Regions from separate parts of the Pseudomonas sp. PVC-5-1 genome, predicted to be linked through region 2. Evidence: predicted binding sites of a transcription regulator. Region 2 holds the regulator's gene; each other region holds the start of a gene.
The links. The regulator FliA, encoded in region 2, starts transcription of late flagellar genes. The targets are predictions, from matches to a motif close to CTAAAGTTTNNNNNNNNNNNGCCGNTAA.

Region 1: the regulator FliA is predicted to act here: its motif matches at 3,382-3,409, upstream of AC2T3R_RS19305 (methyl-accepting chemotaxis protein).
Region 3: the regulator FliA is predicted to act here: its motif matches at 4,735-4,762, upstream of AC2T3R_RS10475 (methyl-accepting chemotaxis protein).

What each region holds. Positions count from the first base shown of each region.
Region 1 is NZ_CM172024.1:4,199,856-4,206,807, reverse strand. It holds gene AC2T3R_RS19320 (sodium:solute symporter family protein) at 1-1,012, opposite strand, end outside; gene speB (agmatinase) at 1,279-2,229, opposite strand; gene AC2T3R_RS19310 (LysR family transcriptional regulator) at 2,455-3,348, shown strand; gene AC2T3R_RS19305 (methyl-accepting chemotaxis protein) at 3,488-5,053, shown strand; gene AC2T3R_RS19300 (tRNA-uridine aminocarboxypropyltransferase) at 5,218-5,817, shown strand; gene AC2T3R_RS19295 (TolC family outer membrane protein) at 5,996-6,952, opposite strand, start outside.
Region 2 is NZ_CM172024.1:4,074,236-4,081,187, reverse strand. It holds gene fleN (flagellar synthesis regulator FleN) at 1-794, shown strand, start outside; gene fliA (RNA polymerase sigma factor FliA) at 791-1,531, shown strand; gene AC2T3R_RS18695 (chemotaxis response regulator CheY) at 1,635-2,009, shown strand; gene AC2T3R_RS18690 (protein phosphatase CheZ) at 2,030-2,818, shown strand; gene AC2T3R_RS18685 (chemotaxis protein CheA) at 2,831-5,071, shown strand; gene AC2T3R_RS18680 (protein-glutamate methylesterase/protein-glutamine glutaminase) at 5,118-6,257, shown strand; gene AC2T3R_RS18675 (flagellar motor protein) at 6,257-6,952, shown strand, end outside.
Region 3 is NZ_CM172024.1:2,312,815-2,319,766, forward strand. It holds gene AC2T3R_RS10455 (M24 family metallopeptidase) at 1-901, opposite strand, end outside; gene pdxR (MocR-like pyridoxine biosynthesis transcription factor PdxR) at 980-2,527, shown strand; gene AC2T3R_RS10465 (DUF1835 domain-containing protein) at 2,736-3,980, opposite strand; gene AC2T3R_RS10470 (tetratricopeptide repeat protein) at 4,170-4,568, opposite strand; gene AC2T3R_RS10475 (methyl-accepting chemotaxis protein) at 4,822-6,447, shown strand.

The DNA of each region.
Region 1 (6,952 bases), 130 kb from region 2:
GCAGCAGGTCTTCGGTCAGGGTGGTGGACGCAGCCAGCAGGCCGGCGCTGGCGGTGGACATCATGGCGGCCAGCGCCGCTGCCATCAGCAGGCCACGGATGCCATCGGGCAGCGTGGTCTTGATCATCTCGGCAAAGGCATTGTTCGGGTTGGCCAGGTCGGGCATCAGCACATGCGCAGCCATGCCGATCGCGGCGCAGGCCAGGCCGTACAGTATGCAGTACACACCGGCGGTGGTGCCGGCACGCTGGCAGACCTTCTCGTCACGGGCAGTGAACACCCGCTGCCAGATGTCCTGGCCGATGAGGATGCCGAAGAAGTAGATCAGGAAGTAGGTGATGATGGTGTCCCAGCCAATGGTGGTCAGCTGGAAGCTGGCCGCCGGCAGCTTGGCCACCAGGGTGTCCCAGCCACCGGCCTTGTACAGGCACACTGGCAGCAGGATGAACATCAGGCCGACGGTCTTGATCACGAACTGGACGATGTCGGTCAGCGTCAGCGACCACATGCCGCCAATGGTCGAGTACAGCACCACCACACCACCGCCCAGCAGCAGCGAGGCCCAGAACGGCAGGTCGAGCAGCACCTGCAATACGGTGGCCATGGCCAGGGTCGAGGTGACGCCGATCATCAGTGCATAGGCCAGCATGATCACGGCGCTGGCCTGGCGTGCGGCTGGGTTGTAGCGCTGTTCCAGCACCTGGGTCACGGTGAAGATGCGCAGACGCAGCAAGGGTTTGGCCAGCAACAGGTTGAGGGCGATGATGCCCAGGCCCAGGGCTGCGCACAGCCAGAAGCCGGAGATGCCGTGGACGTAGCCCAGGCGTACGGTGCCGACGGTGGAAGCGCCACCGAGTACAGTGGTGGCCATGGTGCCCATGTACAGGACCGGGCCGAGGTTGCGCCCGGCCACCAGGTAGTCCTCATGGGTTTTCGCGCGCCGCATGCCGTACCAGCCAAGCCCGAGCATGCCGGCGGTATAGATCATTACAACAATGATGTCCAAGGCCATTGGGGGTCTCCCGATTATCTTTATTATGGCGAGATCGACCACGCGGGCGGGTTCACGGCGCCCGGCGGTCTTGTCGTGTTGTTGGCGGGCCTCTGTGGCCCTCCCATATGGCTCCTGCCGGGGTACTTTCTAGAGGCTTGCACTAGTCCCCTGTGGGAGCGGGCGTGCCCGCGAACAAGGGCACAGCCCTTGCCATGCACAGGGGTTGTCAGTGCTGGCCCCTTCGCGGGCTTGCCCGCTCCCACAGGGAACGGTGTTGCTCTCGTTTAGCGGCGCACTACGCCTGGAAGCACGCAGAGCATCTCGAACAGCAGGTTGGCACCGAGCAGCGAGGTGTTGCCAGTGGTGTCGTAAGGCGGGGAGACTTCGACGAGGTCACAGCCGATCAGGTCCAGGCCGTGGCAGCCGCGAATGATCTCCATCGCCTGGATGGTGGTCAAGCCGCCGATTTCCGGGGTGCCGGTACCGGGAGCCCAGGCCGGGTCGATGCCATCGATGTCGAACGACAGGTACACCGGGCCACCGCCGACCTTTTCGCGCACTTCGGCCATCAGCGGTTCCAGCGACTTGTGCCAGCACTCTTCGGCCTGGACCACACGGAAGCCCTGGCGGCGGCTCCAGTTGAAGTCATCGGCGGTGTAGCCCTGGGCGCGCAGGCCGATCTGCACCACGCGCTCGCAATCGAGCAGGCCTTCTTCCACGGCACGGCGGAAGGTGGTGCCATGGGCGATCTTCTCGCCGAACATGTGGTCGTTGACGTCGGCGTGGGCATCGATGTGCACTAGGCCGATCTTGCCGTGCTTCTTGTGCAGCGCGCGCAGGATCGGCAGGGTGATGGTGTGGTCGCCACCCAGGGTCAGCGGGATGATGTTGTGCTCGAGGATCTCGTCATACGCTTCTTCGATGATGCGCACGGCGTCCAGCAGGTTGAAGGTGTTGATCGCCACGTCACCGATGTCGGCCACCGACAGCGAGTCGAACGGTGCAGCTCCCGTGGCCATGTTGTACGGGCGGATCATCACCGATTCGGCGCGGATCTGACGCGGGCCGAAACGGGTACCGGAGCGCAGCGAAGTACCGATGTCCAGTGGCACGCCGATGAAGGCGGCGTCCAGGCCTTGGGCACTTTGCAGGTGGGGGAGACGGAGCATGGTGGCGATGCCGCCGAAACGCGGCATTTCGTTGCCGCCCAGTGGTTGGTGGAGGATCTTGTCCACGGTGGGCCTCATCAGTCGGTCGATTGTTCTGTTTGTTCGAACCTGTGCCGCCGCGCGCCTTCCAGGTGTGGTCTTGCCGGCGGGCAGGGACATTTCGGCCAAGTCTGCTGAAGGTAGTGCCGGGGAAAAATCGCTACCGGCAAATACTTAGTTCAGGAATTTCTGAACTAAAGGCGGCAGAGCGGTTAGACTGCGCGCTAATACCCCCTGCGGAACCGTTGCACCATGGCCTCGACCTTGCCCGACCTGAAACTGCTGCGCATCTTCGTCAGCGTGGTGCGCCACCAGGGCTTTGCCAATGCCCAGCGTGAGCTGAACCTGTCGACCTCGGCCATCAGCACCTACATGAGCCAGCTGGAAGGTGCCCTGGGGATCGTGCTGTGCCACCGTGGCCGTGGCGGCTTCAGCCTGACCAGCAAGGGCGAGCTGTTCCACCAGGAAACCCTGCGCCTGCTGGCCGAGCTGGACGGCTTCGAACAGTACGCCGCCGCCCTCAAGGGCGAGTTGCGTGGCACCCTCAACCTGGGGGTGATCGATTCCACGGTCGGTGACAGGGCCTTGCCGCTGGCCGAAGCCATTGGCGCCTACAGCCAGGAACACCCGGCGGTGCACCTGCACTTGTCGGTATCCAGCCCTTACGAGCTGCAACTGGGCGTGCAGGACAACCGTCTGGACCTGGCGATCGGGGCGTTCTCCTCGCGCATGAGCGGGCTGCTCTACCAGCCGCTGTACCGTGAGCAGCACTGGCTGTACTGCAGCAGCCGCCACCCGTTGTATGCCGAACGGCGCATCCCCGAGCAGGTGGTGACCCAGCAGCGCATGGTCGGGCGTGGTTACTGGAGCCAGGCCGAACTGGCCCGGCATGGCTTCAAGCACAGCGCGGCGACGGTGGAGAGCATGGAGGCGCAGTTGATCCTGATCCTGTCCGGGGCCTACATCGGCTACCTGCCCGAGCACTATGCCCAGGCCTGGGTCGACAAGGGCGACTTGCGCGTGCTGTCGCCGTCGACCTTCGGCTACCAGGCACCGTTCTCGCTGATCATTCGCCGCGGGCGCAGCCGTGAGCCATTGATCCAGACCTTCCGCGACCTCCTCAAAAGCCAGCTCAACGTGGGCTGAAGCCCGGCATATGCTGTATTTCGTCGGCACCCGTTAAATTGTTGGTGCCGCTGACCGACAACATAATGGCGTCCTGCTATATATCAAATTTGCGTGTGCTGCTGTCTACCTCCCTTTCATCCTGCAAGGATTGCCCAAGATGCGCATGAATTTGCCCGTCACTGAGCACGAAAGAACCTTTCCCAACGATCAACGCCTGATTTCCACCACTGACCTCAACAGCCGCATCACCTACTGCAACGACGCTTTCGTGGCGATCAGCGGGTTCACCTACGACGAGCTGGTCGGCCAACCCCACAACCTGGTGCGCCACCCGGATATGCCGCCGGCAGTGTTCGGCCACATGTGGGAAACCATCAAGCAAGGCAAACCGTGGATGGGGGTCGTCAAGAACCGGGCGAAGAACGGTGATTACTACTGGGTCAGCGCCTACGTCACGGCCATCTACGAGCAGGGCCGCATCAGTGGCTACGAGTCGGTGCGCTCGGTGCCCACTCGCGAGCAGATCCGTCGCGCCGAGGCGTTGTATGCGCGTCTGCGGGCCGGCCGCACACCGGTGCCGTGGGCGGCCCGCCTGCTGCATGGCCTGGGCCACGGTTGGCCATTGATAGGTGCGGGCCTGCTGTCGGCGGCGGGCTACCTGTGGCTACCGCCCTACGCGGCGCTCGGGATGCTGATGGCCAGCCTGCTGCTGGCCTGGTATCTGGTCGAGCACCGGCAGAACCGGGCGGTCCGCCGCACGCTGGCCGAGCATCCCAAGGCCTTCACCAGCCCGCTGGTGGCACTGACCTACAGTGATAACCCAGGCCTGCAAGGCCAGCTGGATCTTGCCATCATCAGTGAAGAAGCACGCCTGCAAACGGCTTTGACCCGCCTGGTGGATGCCGGTGTCGGAGTGAAATCGCGGGCCGCGCAGTCGTCCGACCTGTCCGATGCCCAGGCACAGATGCTCGACCGCCAGCGCAACGAGACCGACCAGTCCGCCGCCGCCATCGCGCAGATGGCGGCGACCATCCAGCAGGTTACCCACAACGTGCAGAGCACGGCGCACGCAGCGGGCGATGCTGACCAGCTGGCGCAACAGGGCAGCGAGCTGGCCATGCAGAGCCTGCAAGCCATGGGCAGCATGAGCAATGCGGTCAACGACATCGGCCAGGCGGTCAATGCCCTGGCCGAGCAGACCCAGTCGATCGGCAGCGTGGTCGATGTGATTACCTCGATCGCCGAGCAGACCAACCTGCTGGCGCTCAACGCAGCCATCGAGGCGGCGCGTGCCGGCGAACAGGGGCGCGGGTTTGCCGTGGTGGCCGACGAGGTGCGTTCGCTGGCCCAGCGCACCCGTGCCTCGACCGAGGAGATCCACCAGATCATCGCCTCGTTGCGCGCCGGGGCAGAGCGCGCGGTCAGCACCGCCAGCCGCGGCGAGCAGATCTCGCGGGACAGCGTGCACAGTGTCGAGGCGGTGCAAGCAGCGTTGAGCGGGATTGCCCAGGCGGTCAGCCGTATCACTGGCATGAGCCAGCAGATGGCGACGGCGTCGGAGCAGCAGAGCCATGTGGCCGAGGACATCAATCAGCAGATCGTGCGCATAGCCCACCTGTGCGACCAGAGTGCCGGGCAGGCCAGGCAGGGCGCGGAAATCAGCCAGGACCTGGAGCGCATGGCGGAATACCTGCATAGCCTGGCAGAGCGGTTCAACCGTTGAGATCGCCGGGGCCGCTTTGCGGCCCTTTCGCCGGCAAGCCAGCTCCCACAGGTATTGCACAAGGCTCAGGCCTGTGGTGATCCTGTGGGAGCTGGCTTGCCGGCGAAAGGCCCGCAAAGCGGGCCCCGGTTCTGTGGCAAACTGTTCCCGCCAAGGAGAACCCCATGCCCAGACCCCGCTGCGAGCGCTGCCAGCGCCCGCTCGACCATTGCCTCTGCTCATTGATCCCCGCGCTCGACAGCCGTACCCGCGTCATCCTGCTGCAGCACCCCAGTGAAACCGCCCATGCCCTGAATACCGCCCGCCTGGCCGCTCTTGGCCTGAACAACGCCGAGTTGCGGGTAGGCGAGGTATTCGATGACCTGAACGAATTGCTGGCGACCCCCGGTTACCGGCCGGCCCTGCTGTTCCCGGGCGACGACGCCCAGGAGTTGGTGGCCTATGGCGAGACGGACGACAAACCCTTGCTGTTGATCGTACCCGACGGCACCTGGCGCAAGGCGCGCAAGCTGTTGTACCTGAACCCGTTGCTGGAGGCGTTGCCGCGAGTCACCCTGGGGGCTGTCGCGCCTTCACGCTACCGCTTGCGCAAGGCGCCGGAGGCGGGGGCGTTATCGACTATCGAGGCGGTGGTGGGAGCGCTGAACGCGTTGGAGCAGCCTGCCTGTTTCGATGCGCTGCTGGCACCGTTCGAGGCGTTGATCGAGGGGCAGATCAGGGCCATGGGTTTGGAGACGTTCCAGCGTAACCATGGTGAGGGGTGAGGGGTGAGGTGGCAGTGAAGGCCCTATCGCCGGCAAGCCAGTTCCCACAGGTGCAGCGGCAGGGCTCAAGTTTTGTGTTTCTACAGCTGGAACACAAAGGGTGAAGCTTGTGCTGTACCTGTGGGAGCTGGCTTGCCGGCGATGGGCCGCAAAGCGGCCCCGGCTATCTCGAACCCGATCAACGCATATCAGGCAAACGCGCCTCGGTGCGTACTTCGGTGGTAGCCAGCGCTTCCGGTGGCAGCGAAATACGTTGCTTGGTCAACAGCTCGCCCATGGTCGCCAGCACGCGGTAGCGCGAGAACTCCTCGGTATAACGCACCTCGGTGTAGCGGCGGTCGGCGTTGTACAGCTCGTTTTCACTGTCGAGCACGTCGAGCAGGGTACGTTGGCCCAGGCCGAACTGGTCCTGGTAGGCGGCACGCACGCGCTTGGTGGTCTCGGCGTATTCACGCGCAGTCGGCAGCTGCTTGCTGGCGTTGTTCATGGCGTTCCACGCCAGGCTCAGGTTTTCGGTCAGCTCACGCAGGGCGTTGTTGCGGATGTCCAGGGCCTGGTTGATCTTGTGCGCGTCGGACTGCAGGCGAGCCTTGTCGCTGCCGCCGCGGAACAGGTTGTAGTTCATCTCCACGCCGGCTTGCCAGTCGTTGTTGTTGTGGCCTTTCTCGCCACCGGTGTTGTTGTTGGCACCGGTAGCCAGAATGGCGTCGAAGCGTGGGTAGAAGGTCGACTTGGCCACTTCGTATTGCTGCTCGGCAGCATTGACGTCAGCCTGCGCAGACTTGATGTACGGGTTGTTCTGACGCATGCCGTCGCGGGCTTCATCGAGGGTGCCAGGCACCTCGCCCTTGATGGACTGCGGGCTTTCCAGCTCGTCCGGCATGCGGCCGACGACGCTGAAGAAGTTGGCCTCGGCATCGGCCAGGTCGACTTCGGCGGTGTCCAGATTGTTTTCCGCCAGGGCGCGACGTGCGCGGGACTGGTCAAGGTCGGCGGTGCTGCCGACGCCGCGCTCGTTGCGCAGGCCGATCTGGTCGTTGACGCGCAGGTGGGCTTGCAGGTTGTTCTTGGCCAGAGTCACCAGTTCACGGCGCTTGAGCACTTCCAGGTACACCTCGACTGCACGCAGGGCGAC
Region 2 (6,952 bases):
GTGGCAAAGGTGGCGTCGGCAAGACTAACGTTTCAGTGAACCTGTCCCTGGCGCTGGCCGAGCTTGGCCGCAGGGTCATGCTGCTCGACGCCGACCTGGGCCTGGCCAATGTCGACGTGCTGCTGGGCCTTACCCCCAAGCGGACCCTGGCCGATGTCATCGAAGGGCGCTGCGAATTGCGCGACGTGATGTTGCAGGGCCCCGGTGGTGTGCGCATCGTACCGGCTGCCTCGGGCACGCAGAGCATGGTGCACCTGGCCCCGGCCCAGCATGCCGGGCTGATCCAGGCGTTCAGCGAAATTGGCGACAACCTCGACGTGCTGGTGATCGACACCGCGGCGGGTATCGGTGATTCGGTGGTCAGCTTCGTCCGCGCGGCACAGGAGGTGCTGCTGGTGGTATGCGACGAACCCACCTCGATCACCGACGCCTACGCCCTGATCAAGCTGCTCAACCGCGACTACGGCATGAACCGTTTCCGCGTGCTGGCCAACATGGCGCAGAGCCCGCAGGAAGGCCGTAACCTGTTCGCCAAGCTGACCAAGGTCACCGACCGTTTCCTCGACGTTGCCCTGCAGTATGTGGGCGCTGTGCCGTATGACGAGTGCGTGCGCAAGGCGGTGCAGAAGCAGCGTGCCGTGTACGAAGCTTTCCCACGGTCCAAGTGCGCGCTGGCCTTCAAGGCGATAGCCCAGAAGGTCGACAGCTGGCCGCTGCCGGCCAACCCGCGTGGCCATCTGGAGTTCTTTGTCGAGCGTCTGGTGCAACCCACCAGCGCGGGTCCAGTGCTATGAACGCCAGCGGTTTCAAGATGTACAGCCGAGCGTCGAAAGATGCCCAGTACGAGCTGATCGAACGCTACGCCCCGCTGGTCAAGCGCATTGCCTACCACCTGCTGGCGCGGTTGCCGGCCAACGTGCAGGTCGAGGACCTGATCCAGGCCGGCATGATCGGCCTGCTGGAAGTAGCCAACAAATACGACGCCAGCAAGGGCGCCAGCTTTGAAACCTACGCCGGCATCCGCATTCGCGGGGCCATGCTCGATGAAGTACGCAAGGGCGACTGGGCACCGCGTTCGGTGCACCGCAACACCCGCATGGTCAGCGACGCGATGCGTGCGGTTGAAGCCAGAACCGGACGTGACGCTAAAGATCATGAAGTTGCTGCCGAACTCCAATTGAGTCTCGATGATTACTACGGGATCTTGAACGATACCTTGGGCAGCCGCCTGTTCAGCTTCGACGACCTGTTGCAGGACGGCGAGCACGAAGGGCTGCATGAGGATGGCGCCAGTGGCCAGGTAGAACCTGCGCGTGGCCTGGAGGACGAGCGCTTCCAGGTCGCCCTGACCGAGGCCATCGCCAACCTGCCGGAGCGTGAGCGCCTGGTGCTGGCGCTGTACTACGACGAAGAGCTGAACCTCAAGGAAATCGGTGAGGTGCTGGGGGTCAGCGAGTCGCGGGTCAGCCAGTTGCACAGCCAGTGTGCCGCGCGCCTGCGCAGCCGCCTGGGGGAATGGCGGGCGCGTTGAGCCCGCTGTCGTTGCAGTCGTTTTCTACGTTGTACCGAATTGTGAATGCGCGCTCGGGGCCGAGCGCGTTTGAGACTGCTTGGAGGTCTACTTGAACAAAGACATGAAAATCCTCATCGTTGACGACTTTTCGACGATGCGGCGGATCATCAAGAACCTGTTGCGTGACCTGGGCTTCACCAACACCGAAGAAGCCGATGACGGCACCACGGCGCTGCCGATGCTGGAGAACGGCCACTACGACTTCCTGGTGACCGACTGGAACATGCCTGGCATGTCCGGCATCGACCTGCTGCGCAAGGTGCGTGCCCACGATCGCCTGAAAACCATGCCGGTGCTGATGGTGACCGCCGAAGCCAAGCGCGACCAGATCATCGAAGCGGCCCAGGCCGGCGTCAATGGCTACGTGGTCAAGCCGTTCACCGCCCAGGTGCTCAAAGAAAAGATCGAGAAGATCTTCGAACGCGTCAACGGCTGAGTCACGTCAGGGGGCGCGCCATGGATTCATCACAAACGTCTTTGGGCGAGTTCGAATCGACCCTGAAGAAGCATGCCCAGGAGCTGGTCGAAAGCCTGGAGCGGGGCCGTTTCGGCGAGGCGGTGCAGCTGATTCACGAGCTGAACCAGACCCGCGACCGCGGCCTGTACCAGGAAGTCGGCAAGCTGACCCGCGAGCTGCACAGTGCCATTGTCAGTTTCCAGATCGACCCGACCATGCCGCAGGCCGAGGAGGTGTCGCAGATAACCGACGCCACCGAGCGCCTGTCGTACGTCGTCAGGCTCACCGAGGGCGCGGCCAATCGCACCATGGACCTGGTCGAGGAAAGCACCCCGGTGCTCAACGACCTGGCCAGCGAGGCCCAGGCACTGAGCACCGACTGGCAGCGTTTCATGCGCCGCGAAGTGGCTGCGCCGGAGTTCCGTGACCTGGTCAAGCGCGTCGACAGTTTCCTGACGCACAGCGCCGAAGGTAACCGCAAGGTCGCCGGCCACCTCAACGACATTCTGCTGGCCCAGGACTATCAGGACCTGACCGGCCAGGTGATCAAGCGCGTCACCACGTTGGTCACCGAGGTGGAAAGCAACCTGCTCAAACTGGTGCTGATGGCCAGCCAGGTCGACCGCTTTGCGGGCATCCAGCATGACCACGATCAGCTGCGCGCAGAAAAAGATCGAGAAAAACATCCGACTCGGGGTGAAGGTCCGCAGATTCATGCCGATAAGCGTGAAGACGTCGTGTCCGGTCAGGACGATGTCGATGATCTGCTGTCCAGCCTGGGTTTTTAAGGAGCACGTTTGATGAGCTTCGGCGCCGATGAAGAAATCCTCCAGGATTTCCTGGTAGAAGCCGGCGAAATTCTTGAGCAACTGTCCGAGCAACTGGTCGAGCTGGAAAGCCGGCCCGACGATGCCGACCTGCTCAATGCGATCTTTCGCGGTTTCCACACTGTAAAAGGGGGCGCCGGCTTCCTTCAGCTGAACGAGCTGGTGGAGTGCTGCCATATCGCCGAGAACGTGTTCGACGTCCTGCGCAAAGGTGAGCGCCGGGTCGACGCGGAACTGATGGATGTGGTGCTCGAGGCACTGGACACGGTCAACAGCATGTTTGGCCAGGTGCGCGAGCGCGCCGAAGTGACCCCGGCTACCCCCGAGCTTTTGGCGGCGCTGTCGCGCCTGGCCGAGCCGGGGGGCGCCGTGGCCGTTGAAGCGCCTGCCGCCGCAGCACCGGCACCGGTTGCCGAAGCGCCTGCCGAGGAGCAGGACATCACCGACAGCGAGTTCGAACAGCTGCTCGATTCGCTCGATGCGGTCAAGGCGCAAGCTGCGGCCGACGAGCAGATGCAGGGCGAGACCGTGAGCGGCGAAGGTGACGAAATCACCGACGCCGAGTTCGAGTCGCTGCTCGACCAGTTGCACGGCAAAGGCCAGTTCAGCCCCGAGGTTGCCGCGCAGCCGGTTGCCAGCGCGCCGGAAGTGGCCAGCGACGAAATTACCGACGCCGAATTCGAATCGCTGCTGGACCAGTTGCATGGCAAGGGTACCTTCCAGGCCGATGCCTTGCCCGGTGCCAAGGCGCCGGCGCCTGCTGCAACTGACACCAGTGCAGCCAGCGATGAAATCAGCGAGCACGAGTTCGAGGCGCTGCTGGACCAGTTGCACGGCAAAGGCAAGTTTGGCGGCGACGTGGCCGCCGTCGAAGCCCCGGCTGCAACCAAGGTGCAAGCGCCGGCTGCGGCCAAGGCCGACAGCCAGCCCGTGGCCAAGCCAGCAGCAGCTACTGCTCCGGCACCGGCGCCGGCGCCTGCCAGCAAACCTGCCGCAGCACCCCGCGCCCCGGCCCCGGCCGCCGACAAGCATGGCGCCAGCGAAGCGGAAACCACCGTGCGGGTCGATACCGCGCGCCTGGACGAGATCATGAACATGGTCGGCGAGCTGGTGCTGGTGCGTAACCGTCTGGTGCGCCTGGGCCTTAACAGCGGTGACGAGGCCATGTCCAAGGCCGTGTCCAACCTCGACGTGGTCACCGCCGACCTGCAGACCGCGGTGATGAAAACCCGCATGCAGCCGATCAAGAAAGTCTTCGGCCGCTTCCCGCGCCTGGTGCGCGACCTGGCTCGCCAGCTCAAGAAAGAAATCAACCTGGAGCTGGTCGGCGAAGAGACCGACCTCGACAAGAACCTGGTCGAGGCCCTGGCCGACCCGTTGGTGCACCTGGTGCGCAACGCCGTCGACCATGGCGTGGAGATGCCCGAGGAGCGTGAAGCCTCCGGCAAGGCGCGTACCGGCCGCGTGGTGCTGTCGGCCGAGCAGGAAGGCGACCACATCCTGCTGTCGATCTCCGACGACGGCAAGGGCATGGACCCTAACATCCTGCGCGCCAAGGCCGTGGAAAAGGGCCTGATGGACAAGGATGCCGCCGAGCGCCTGAGCGAGTCGGACTGCTACAACCTGATCTTCGCCCCGGGCTTCTCGACCAAGACCGAGATTTCCGACGTGTCCGGTCGTGGTGTGGGCATGGACGTGGTGAAGACCAAGATCTCCCAGCTCAACGGCTCGATCAACATCTTCTCGGCCAAGGGCCAAGGCTCGAAGATCGTCATCAAAGTGCCGCTGACCCTGGCGATCATGCCCACCCTGATGGTGATGCTGGGCAACCAGGCGTTTGCCTTCCCGCTGGTCAACGTCAACGAGATCTTCCACCTCGACCTGTCGCGCACCAACGTGGTCGACGGCCAGGAAGTGGTGATCGTGCGCGACAAAGCGCTGCCGCTGTTCTACCTCAAGCGCTGGCTGGTCCAGGGCCAGGTGCACGAAGAGCAGCACGAGGGCCACGTGGTGATCCTGTCGGTCGGCACCCAGCGCATCGGCTTTGTCGTCGATCAACTGGTTGGCCAGGAAGAAGTGGTAATCAAGCCGCTGGGCAAGATGCTGCAGGGCACCCCGGGCATGTCCGGGGCCACCATCACCGGCGACGGTCGCATCGCGTTGATTCTCGACGTCCCGAGCATGCTCAAGCGTTACGCCGCGCGGCGTATTTGATTTCGGTGGCGCACCCTGGCGGGTTGCGCCGCCTAATGGAGTGTTTATGGCAGTCAAGGTCCTGGTGGTGGATGATTCCGGTTTCTTCCGCCGCCGCGTCTCGGAAATCCTCTCGGCGGATCCGACGATCCAGGTAGTGGGTACCGCGACCAATGGCAAGGAAGCAATCGACCAGGCGCTGGCGCTGAAGCCCGATGTCATCACCATGGACTACGAAATGCCCATGATGGACGGCATCACCGCGGTGCGGCACATCATGCAGCGCTGCCCGACGCCGGTGTTGATGTTCTCGTCGCTGACCCATGAAGGCGCCCGTGTCACCCTCGATGCGCTGGATGCCGGTGCGGTGGATTACCTGCCGAAGAACTTCGAGGACATCTCGCGCAACCCCGACAAGGTCAAGCAACTGCTGTGCGAGAAGGTGCATACCATTTCCCGCAGCAACCGCCGTTTTGGCAGCTACGCCAGCCATGCGCCGGTTGCCGCACCCGTACCCGCGCCAGCAGGCAGCGGTCACGCAGCTGCCAGCAGTTTCGCCAGCCCGGCAGCGGCGCGCACGCCTGCGCCTGCCCGTGCAGCGGCCCCGGCAGCGGCGCCAGCGCATTCGCCGGCACCCAAGCGCAAGCCATACAAACTGGTGGCCATCGGTACCTCCACGGGCGGCCCGGTCGCCCTGCAGCGGGTGCTGACCCAGCTGCCGGCCAACTTCCCGGCGCCGATCGTACTGATCCAGCACATGCCAGCGGCGTTCACCAAGGCCTTTGCCGAGCGCCTGGACAAGCTGTGCCGCATCAGCGTCAAGGAAGCCGAGGACGGCGACATGCTGCGCCCGGGCCTGGCCCTGCTGGCCCCAGGTGGCAAGCAGATGATGATCGACGGCCGTGGCGCGGTGAAGATCCTGCCCGGTGACGAGCGTCTGAACTACAAACCGTGCGTGGACATCACCTTCGGCTCGGCGGCCAAGTCGTATGGCGACAAGGTGCTGTCGGTGGTGCTTACCGGCATGGGTGCCGATGGTCGTGAAGGGGCGCGCCTGCTCAAGCAGGGCGGCAGCACGGTCTGGGCCCAGGATGAAGCCAGCTGCGTGATCTATGGCATGCCCATGGCCATCGTCAAGGCCAACCTGGCCGACGCGGTGTACAGCCTGGACGAAATCGGCAAGCACCTGGTGGAGGCGTGCGTCTGATGGACGTGCTCAGCCTGATCGGCCTGATCCTCGCGTTTGTCGCCATCGTCGGTGGTAACTTCCTCGAAGGCGGCCATGTCGGCGCCCTGATCAATGGCCCGGCGGCACTGATCGTGCTGGGCGGCACCCTGGCGGCGGCCTTGCTGCAGTCGCCGCTGTCGTCGTTCAAGCGTGCCTTGCAGATTCTGCGCTGGATCCTGTTTCCGCCACGGGTCGACCTGGCGGGCGGGATCGACCGCGTCGTCAACTGGAGCCTGACCGCGCGCAAGGAAGGCCTGCTGGGCCTGGAAGGGGTGGCCGACAGCGAGCCTGACCCTTATGCGCGCAAGGGCCTGCAGCTGCTGGTGGATGGTGCCGAGCCGGAGGCCATCCGCAGCATCCTCGAAGTCGACTTCCTGACCCAGGAAAGCCGTGATATCCAGGCCGCGAAGGTGTTCGAGAGCATGGGCGGCTACGCGCCGACAATCGGCATCATCGGTGCGGTGATGGGCCTGATTCACGTGATGGGCAACCTGGCCGACCCGTCGCAGTTGGGCAACGGCATTGCCGTGGCCTTTGTCGCGACCATCTACGGCGTGGCCAGCGCCAACCTGGTGCTGCTGCCGATCGCCAGCAAGCTCAAGGCCATCGTCATGCGCCAGTCGCGCTACCGCGAGATGCTGCTCGAGGGCCTGCTGTCGATCGCCGAGGGTGAG
Region 3 (6,952 bases), 1.8 Mb from region 2:
GAACCTGGCTGATCATCGCCGCATTGCCGCAGGCATAGACCTGGGTATCGGCCCAGCGATGGGCCTTGGCCAGCGCCACCTGCTGCACCCGCGCCTGGTCCGATAGCACCGGGTACCAGCGAAAGTGAGCGTGTGCACGGCTGGCCTGGTCGAGAAATTCACGGTCATAGAAGTCTGCGTCCGATCTGCCGCCCCAGTACAACGTGACCTCGGCATCACCTGCCAGGGCGGTCAGCAGCAAGGGCTTGATGCCGGCGTAACCTGTACCGGTGGCGAACAGTACCAGGGGGCGCTGGGCCTCGTGCTGCCAGGTGCAGGCACCCACCGGTCCTTCCAGCTTCAAGGTGTCACCTGCTTGCAGGGTTGGCAGCAGGCGTTCGGTAAACAGGCCGCCACTGACCTTGCGGATGTGAAACACCAGTTTCCCCTGGTCCCGGTCGGGCAGGTTGGCGATGGAAAAACAGCGGCTATCGCCGTTGTCCAGCCGAAAGCGTACGTACTGGCCAGCCCGTACCGACAACGGCTGCGCAGGCTGAAGCACCAGTTCGACGATATCGGCGCTCAGTTCGCGTTTACCATGTACCTGCGCGTGGATTTCCAGTGTCTGGGCTTCCAGGGACCAGCCGGGAATTTCCAGGCACATGTCACTGCAGGCGTGGCTCTGGCACAGCAACATTTCGTCGTCGGCCAGGGGGTAGCAGGGCGCCGGCATGTCTGCCGTCCGCTGCTTGTCCCGATACTGCCCCGACACCACCTTGACCTTGCACGACCCGCAGGCGCCGCGGCGGCAGGAGAAGGGTACCGGCAGGCTGCTGGCGAGCATGGCATCGAGCAGCAGTTCCTGGTTGGCGTCGAAGGTTTTGCCCGAGGGCGACAGTTCAATGACGTGGCGGTTCTGCATGGGCACCTCGGGGCAAGTGGAGGTTCGATTGTTGCTATAGTCCAGGACCAGTAGAACCTCCAGTTTCGGTTAATTCACATGGTCCAGCTTCGCAAATGGCAGCCGCTGCTCAAGCTCGACGCGGCGCAGTCGCAGGCCTCGTACAGGCAGATCGTCGAGGGCCTGGTAGCCGCTATCACCGAGGGCCGTCTGCGCCCCGGTACGCCCTTGCCCGGCACGCGGGAAATGGCGCAACTGCTGAACGTCAATCGCAAGACGGTGATCCTCGCCTACGAGGAAGCCGAGACCAAAGGCTGGCTGGAAAGCGTGCAGCGCCGTGGCACCTTCGTCAGTCGGCAGCTGGCGGCTGGCACCCTGGCCGAGCCCGATGCAGCGCAGCCCTTTGCCCTGGTGCTACAGGATGAGCCTGCCGTTGCCTACTTCGCGGCCAACGAACAGGCTGCCGCGCAGCAGGATCGGCCGGGTGCGCTGTTCTTCGACAACGGCGCCTGTGACCACCGCCTGCTGCCGCAGACCGTTCTGCACCGCTATTACCGTAATGCCTTGCGCAACAGCTTTGCCGCCAACACCGTGCGCCATGGCAGCGCGTGCAGCAGCCACTCCCTGCGCAGCGCCTTGGCCGACATGCTGCGGCACAATCGCAGCCTGAACGTTGGCGCCGAGCATATCTGCCTGACCCAGGGCGTGCAGATGTCGCTGTACCTGGTGGCTAGCGTGCTGCTCAAGCCTGGTGACGTTGTGCTGGTCGAACGCCTGAGCTATCCGCCCGCGTGGGAGATCTTCCGCCAACTGGGCGCCCGGCTGGTCACCGTGGGCCTGGATGAGGAGGGCTGTCGGGTCGAGCAGATCGATGCACTGTGCCGGCTGCACCAGGTACGCATGCTGTACATCACACCCCATCACCAGTTCCCGACCACGGTCAGCCTGCCTGCCGGGCGCCGGCAGCAGTTGCTGGAACTGGCGCGGCAGCACGACTTCTGCGTGGTCGAGGAAGACTACGACCATGAATACCACTTTGCCGGGAGGCCTTACCTGCCGCTGGCCAGCGACCGTCAGCAGCGGCACGTGATCTACATTGGCTCATTGTCCAAGTCCCTGGGCAGTACGTTCCGTTGCAGTTTCATCGTGGCGCCGGCGGAGGTGGCTGCGGCGCTCGAACGCAGGGCGACGCTGACCCTGGGGCAGGGTGATGCGGTGATGCAGCAGATGCTGGCGGACTTGATCAATGATGGCGAACTGAAGAAGCACTTGCGTCGGGTCACCCGGGAGTATCGCCGACGTCGAGAGACCCTGTTGGTTTGCTTGCGCGATGCCTTTGGCGAGCAGGTAACCGTGCGCGAGCCGGAAGGTGGGCTGGCGCTGTGGGTGAGGTTTGCTGACGAGATCAATGTGGATCAGTTGGTTGGCAAGGCGTTGGAGTTGGACCTGGTGGTACGCAGTGGCCGGCAGTTTTCGCCGTTTGGTCATGCGGAAAATGCCTTGCGCCTCGGGTTTGCCTCGCTGGACATGGATGAAATCCGGCTGGCTACACAACGTTTGGCGCAGGCGGCGAAGGCGATTGCAACATCGGTCCAGCGCAATCCCTGTGGGCGATCACCCAGCCCTTTGGGCTGCGCTGTCGAGTAGAGAACTGAATTCGCAAGCGGTCCGCGTACCCTGTGGGAGCGGCTTTAGCCGCGAAGATCCCAACGCGGTGCATGGCACCGGCTGCGCCGGTGTTCGCGGCTAAAGCCGCTCCCACAGGGGCCCTGCTAATGCAATGAGTTATGGGTAGTTCCATGAGAGCTGACTTGCCGGTGCCATCCACCGCGTTACCTGATCAAGCTTGAGCGGGCTATTTGCGCTGCCACACTCCGCCTTGTTCGCTGACCACCCAGGGCTTGTCCGCGGCATCGATAACCACTCCACCCACCCAGCGCTGCGCAGGGTTGTGGTCAAGCCAATGCGCCTGCCCCGCCAGCACCTGCTCGGCAAGTGCGGTCAGCCGCAACGGCCGTTGCGCCCAAGACTCGCCCGGGCCTTCCAGCAGCAGCGGGTGCGGTGCATGGATCAGGGGCTGCAGCAAAACATGGAACATCATGTCACCCAGGTAAGGCAGCGGTTCATCCTGCATCATCAACTGGGCAAACACACGTCCGGCCGGCAGCTCGCCGCGTGAGGCCAGAATGCGCAACAGCAGGCGTTCGGTGAGGCTCAAGCCGTCGTTCGCCCCCGGCAGTTCCTGAAGTTGCCGCGCAAGGGCCCGGCCCAGCAACGGCAAGGCCGTATGCTGGAGGCCCGCCAGGGCAGCCCAGGCCCTTGGGTCACGCGCGGTATAGGCTGCCCATGTCTGGCGGGCCAGGGCCAGCACGTCCTCACCCAGCGCGCGACGTTGTGGCCATAGCCAGGCGAGCAAGTCCGGGGCCAGCTGGCCGATACCGATGAAGCGCTCGACGCCAGGTACCTGGGTGATTTCGATCAGCTCCAAGCGGCGCGGCAGGCTGGGCAGGCTGGCGAGTACGCGGATCAGGAACAGCTGGTCGTAAGCGTCACCCTCGCACCACAGCACGATCTTGCTGTCGCTGTTCAAGCCGGCCAGGGCGGTGCGCTGTGCCGCTTGGCGTTGCTCAACGTCCTGGATGCTCAGGTTGAACGCCTGCTGTATGTAAGCGGCCCGAACCTGCCAATACTGCTCCTCGGGCAGTGCGCAGACCGGCCCCATGACCATGGGGTCCTCGAACATCTGGAAGGCACCGGCAAAACCGGCCGTGCGCAAGCTGTGGGCGATGTCGTTGCCGCAGCGCCAATGCTGCACGGCTGCCTCGTCATCGGCGGTGAAGCCAGGGTGGCGTGCCGCAAAAGCGACGGCATCGGCATGGGCCTTGAGCTTGGGCCAACTGGCAAAACCGGCCTCGCGGGCCACCAGCCATTGGGTATCGGCAAGCCGGTAGTCAGGGCCAGGCAGGCCGAGTGCGCGTAGCTGCTCGCGGGTGTCGTCGGCCTTGTGGTTTTTCAGGGCGGTGAGCAAGCGTTTGGCGCGTTTGCGCAAGGCGGGCAGGTCGAGCAGGCCGTGGTGGCGGGATGCATTGATGGCGGGCATGCCAACTCCTTTGGGGCTCGGTCCGCCGACAAGCCGGGAGCTGGTATGGGAATGTGATGATGCTTGGCTCGGGAAACCCCTTGGCGCGGACCGCAGGCGCAGCCAGCGCCCTGGCGCCGACTTTACCGGGTAATGCGCGTGGGTGCAAAGAAGGTCGATGGTGGCCTGACGCGCAGCGTCCGATCGCCGTCAGTGCGCAGCCGTCGGCAGCATGCCCGAGCCCTGGGCCTTGTGCGCGGCTTCTATCAGCTGCAGGTTGCGGCTGCGCAGGGCGTGATTGTTGCCAACACGCAGGTTGGAGCGAAGCGCCAGGGTTTCGGCCTGTTCATACTGCCCTTGCTGAAGGCGCAAAACGCCAAGGTAGTGCAGCGTTGCCGGGTTGTTCGGTTGAATGTGCAGCGCACGCTCCAGGGTGGCCGCCGCCTGGTCCAGCTGGCCGTCGGCATACTGTTGCGAGGCGGTTTCGATCAGCACCGTCGAGGCATTGTTGCTGCGTGTGGGCGCGTAGCGTTCGCCGGCCAGTGCGCCCTGTGCCGTGATTGCGCTGAACAACAGGAGCAGGGCTGACAGAACAGGTGTGCTGGGCATCGGCGGAAGACTCGGCAGGGCTTGGGCGGGCCAGGTTGGAGGGCGAGGGGATGCTATCGACCGAATTGGAGCGTTGAAGTTCCCGCCTGGTCGGCTTGTTGCCCGTTGCCCGGTATGTGCCTCGACAACATCTGTTCGGTTACCGCCCATAACCGCACTCCGGCGCCTCAAGCCTGGGGCAGTACCTCCGATAGCAGCACACCCACCGTCGAATCATCGACCAGAAGTGGTGCCAACAAGGAGTACTGCCCCCATGCTTGCCAACCTGAAGATCCGCACCGGAATGTTCTGGGTGCTGTCGCTGTTCAGCGTGACCCTGCTGTTTTCCACCGTCAGTGCCTGGCGGGCGGCGGTGGGCAGCGACCAGCAGATCACTGAACTGGACCAGACCGCGCACCAGTCGGACCGGTTGAACAATGCGTTGCTGATGGCGATTCGCGCCAGTGCCAATGTGTCCTCGGGCTTCATCGAGCAGCTGGGTGGTCATGAGGAAAGCGCCAACAAGCGCATGGCGCTGTCGGTCGAGCTGAACGACAAGAGCCAGAAGCTGGTGGACGAGTTTGTCGAAAACGCCCGCGAGCCTGCGCTGCACGCACTGGCAACCGCGCTGCAGGCCACCTACGGCGAGTATGCCAAGGCGGTCGCCGGGCAGCGTGAGGCAACCCGTCAACGTTCACTCGAGCAGTATTTCAAGGTCAACACCGACGCCGGCAACGCCATGGGCCGGCTGCAGGCGCTGCGCCAGCAACTGGTCGGCGCATTGAGTGAGCGCGGTCAGCAGATCATGCTGGAATCCGACCGGCGCTTGGCGCGCGCCCAACTGCTGAGTCTGGGGCTGCTGGGCGTGACGTTGGTGCTGGCGGTGCTGTGCTGGGCCTTTATTGCCCAGCGCGTGCTGCACCCGCTGCGCGAAGCTGGCCGGCACTTCCAGCGCATTGCCGGCGGCGACCTGAGCGTGCCGGTGCAGGGGCAGGGCAGTAACGAGATCGGCCAGCTGTTCCATGAACTTGAGCGCATGCAGCAGAGCCAGCGCGACACCCTGGGGCAGATCAGCAACTGTGCCAGGCAGCTGGACGCAGCCGCCACGGCGCTGAATACGGTCACCGAGGAAAGCGCCAACAACCTGCGCCAGCAGGGCCAGGAGCTGGAGCAGGCCGCTACCGCCGTTACCGAAATGACCACGGCCGTTGAGGAGGTTGCGCGCAATGCCATCACCACCTCGCAGACCACCAGCGAATCCAACCAGCTGGCGGCGCAAAGCCGCCGGCAAGTCAACGACAATATCGACGGCACCGAGGCCATGACTCGGGAGATCCAGGCCAGCAGCGCGCATCTGGAGCAATTGGTCGGGCAGGTGCGGGACATCGGCAAGGTGCTGGAAGTGATTCGCTCGGTGTCCGAGCAAACCAACCTGCTGGCACTCAATGCCGCCATCGAGGCCGCCCGTGCGGGCGAGGCCGGGCGCGGCTTTGCGGTGGTGGCTGATGAAGTGCGTACGCTGGCTTACCGCACGCAGCAGTCGACCCAGGAAATCGAGCAGATGATCGGGCGCGTGCAGGCGGGAACCGAAGCGGCCGTGGCCTCGATGCAGGCCAGTACCAGTCGCGCCCAGTCGACGCTGGACGTGACACTAGCCTCGGGGCAGGTGCTTGAGGGTATCTACAGTGCGATCGGCGAGATCAACGAGCGTAACCTGGTGATTGCCAGTGCAGCCGAAGAGCAGGCCCAGGTGGCGCGAGAGGTGGACCGCAACCTGCTGAACATTCGCGAGCTGTCGACATCCTCGGCAGCAGGGGCGCAGCAGACCAGTGAGGCGAGCAAGGCGTTGTCGGGGTTGGTGGGGGAGATGGCGGCGTTGGTGGCGCGGTTCAGGGTTTGAGGTCTGGCGGGCACCAGACTGTGGCAGTGGGCGCGCCCGCGAACACCGGCGTAGCCGGTGCCTTCCACCGCGTCGCCTGCTTCGCGGGTAAACCCGCACACAGGGGCCCCACCAGCTGAAGGAATGCGCCATACCTGTGGGAGCGGGCGCGCCCGCGAACACCGGCGCAGCCGGTGCCATCCAAGGCGTCGCCTGCTTCGCGGGCATGCCCGCTCCCACAGGGACCCCACCAGCTGAAGGAATGCGCCATACCTGTGGGAGCGGGCGCGCCCGTGAACACCGGCGCAGCCGGTGCCATCCAAGGCGTCGCCTGCTTCGCGGGCATGCCCGCTCCCACAGGGACCCCACCAGCTGAAGGAATGCGCCATACCTGTGGGAGCGGGCGCGCCCGTGAACACCGGCGCAGCCGGTGCCATCCAAGGCGTCGCCTGCTTCGCGGGCATGCCCGCTCCCACAGGGACCCCACCAGCTGAAGGAATGCGCCATACCTGTGGGAGCGGGCGCG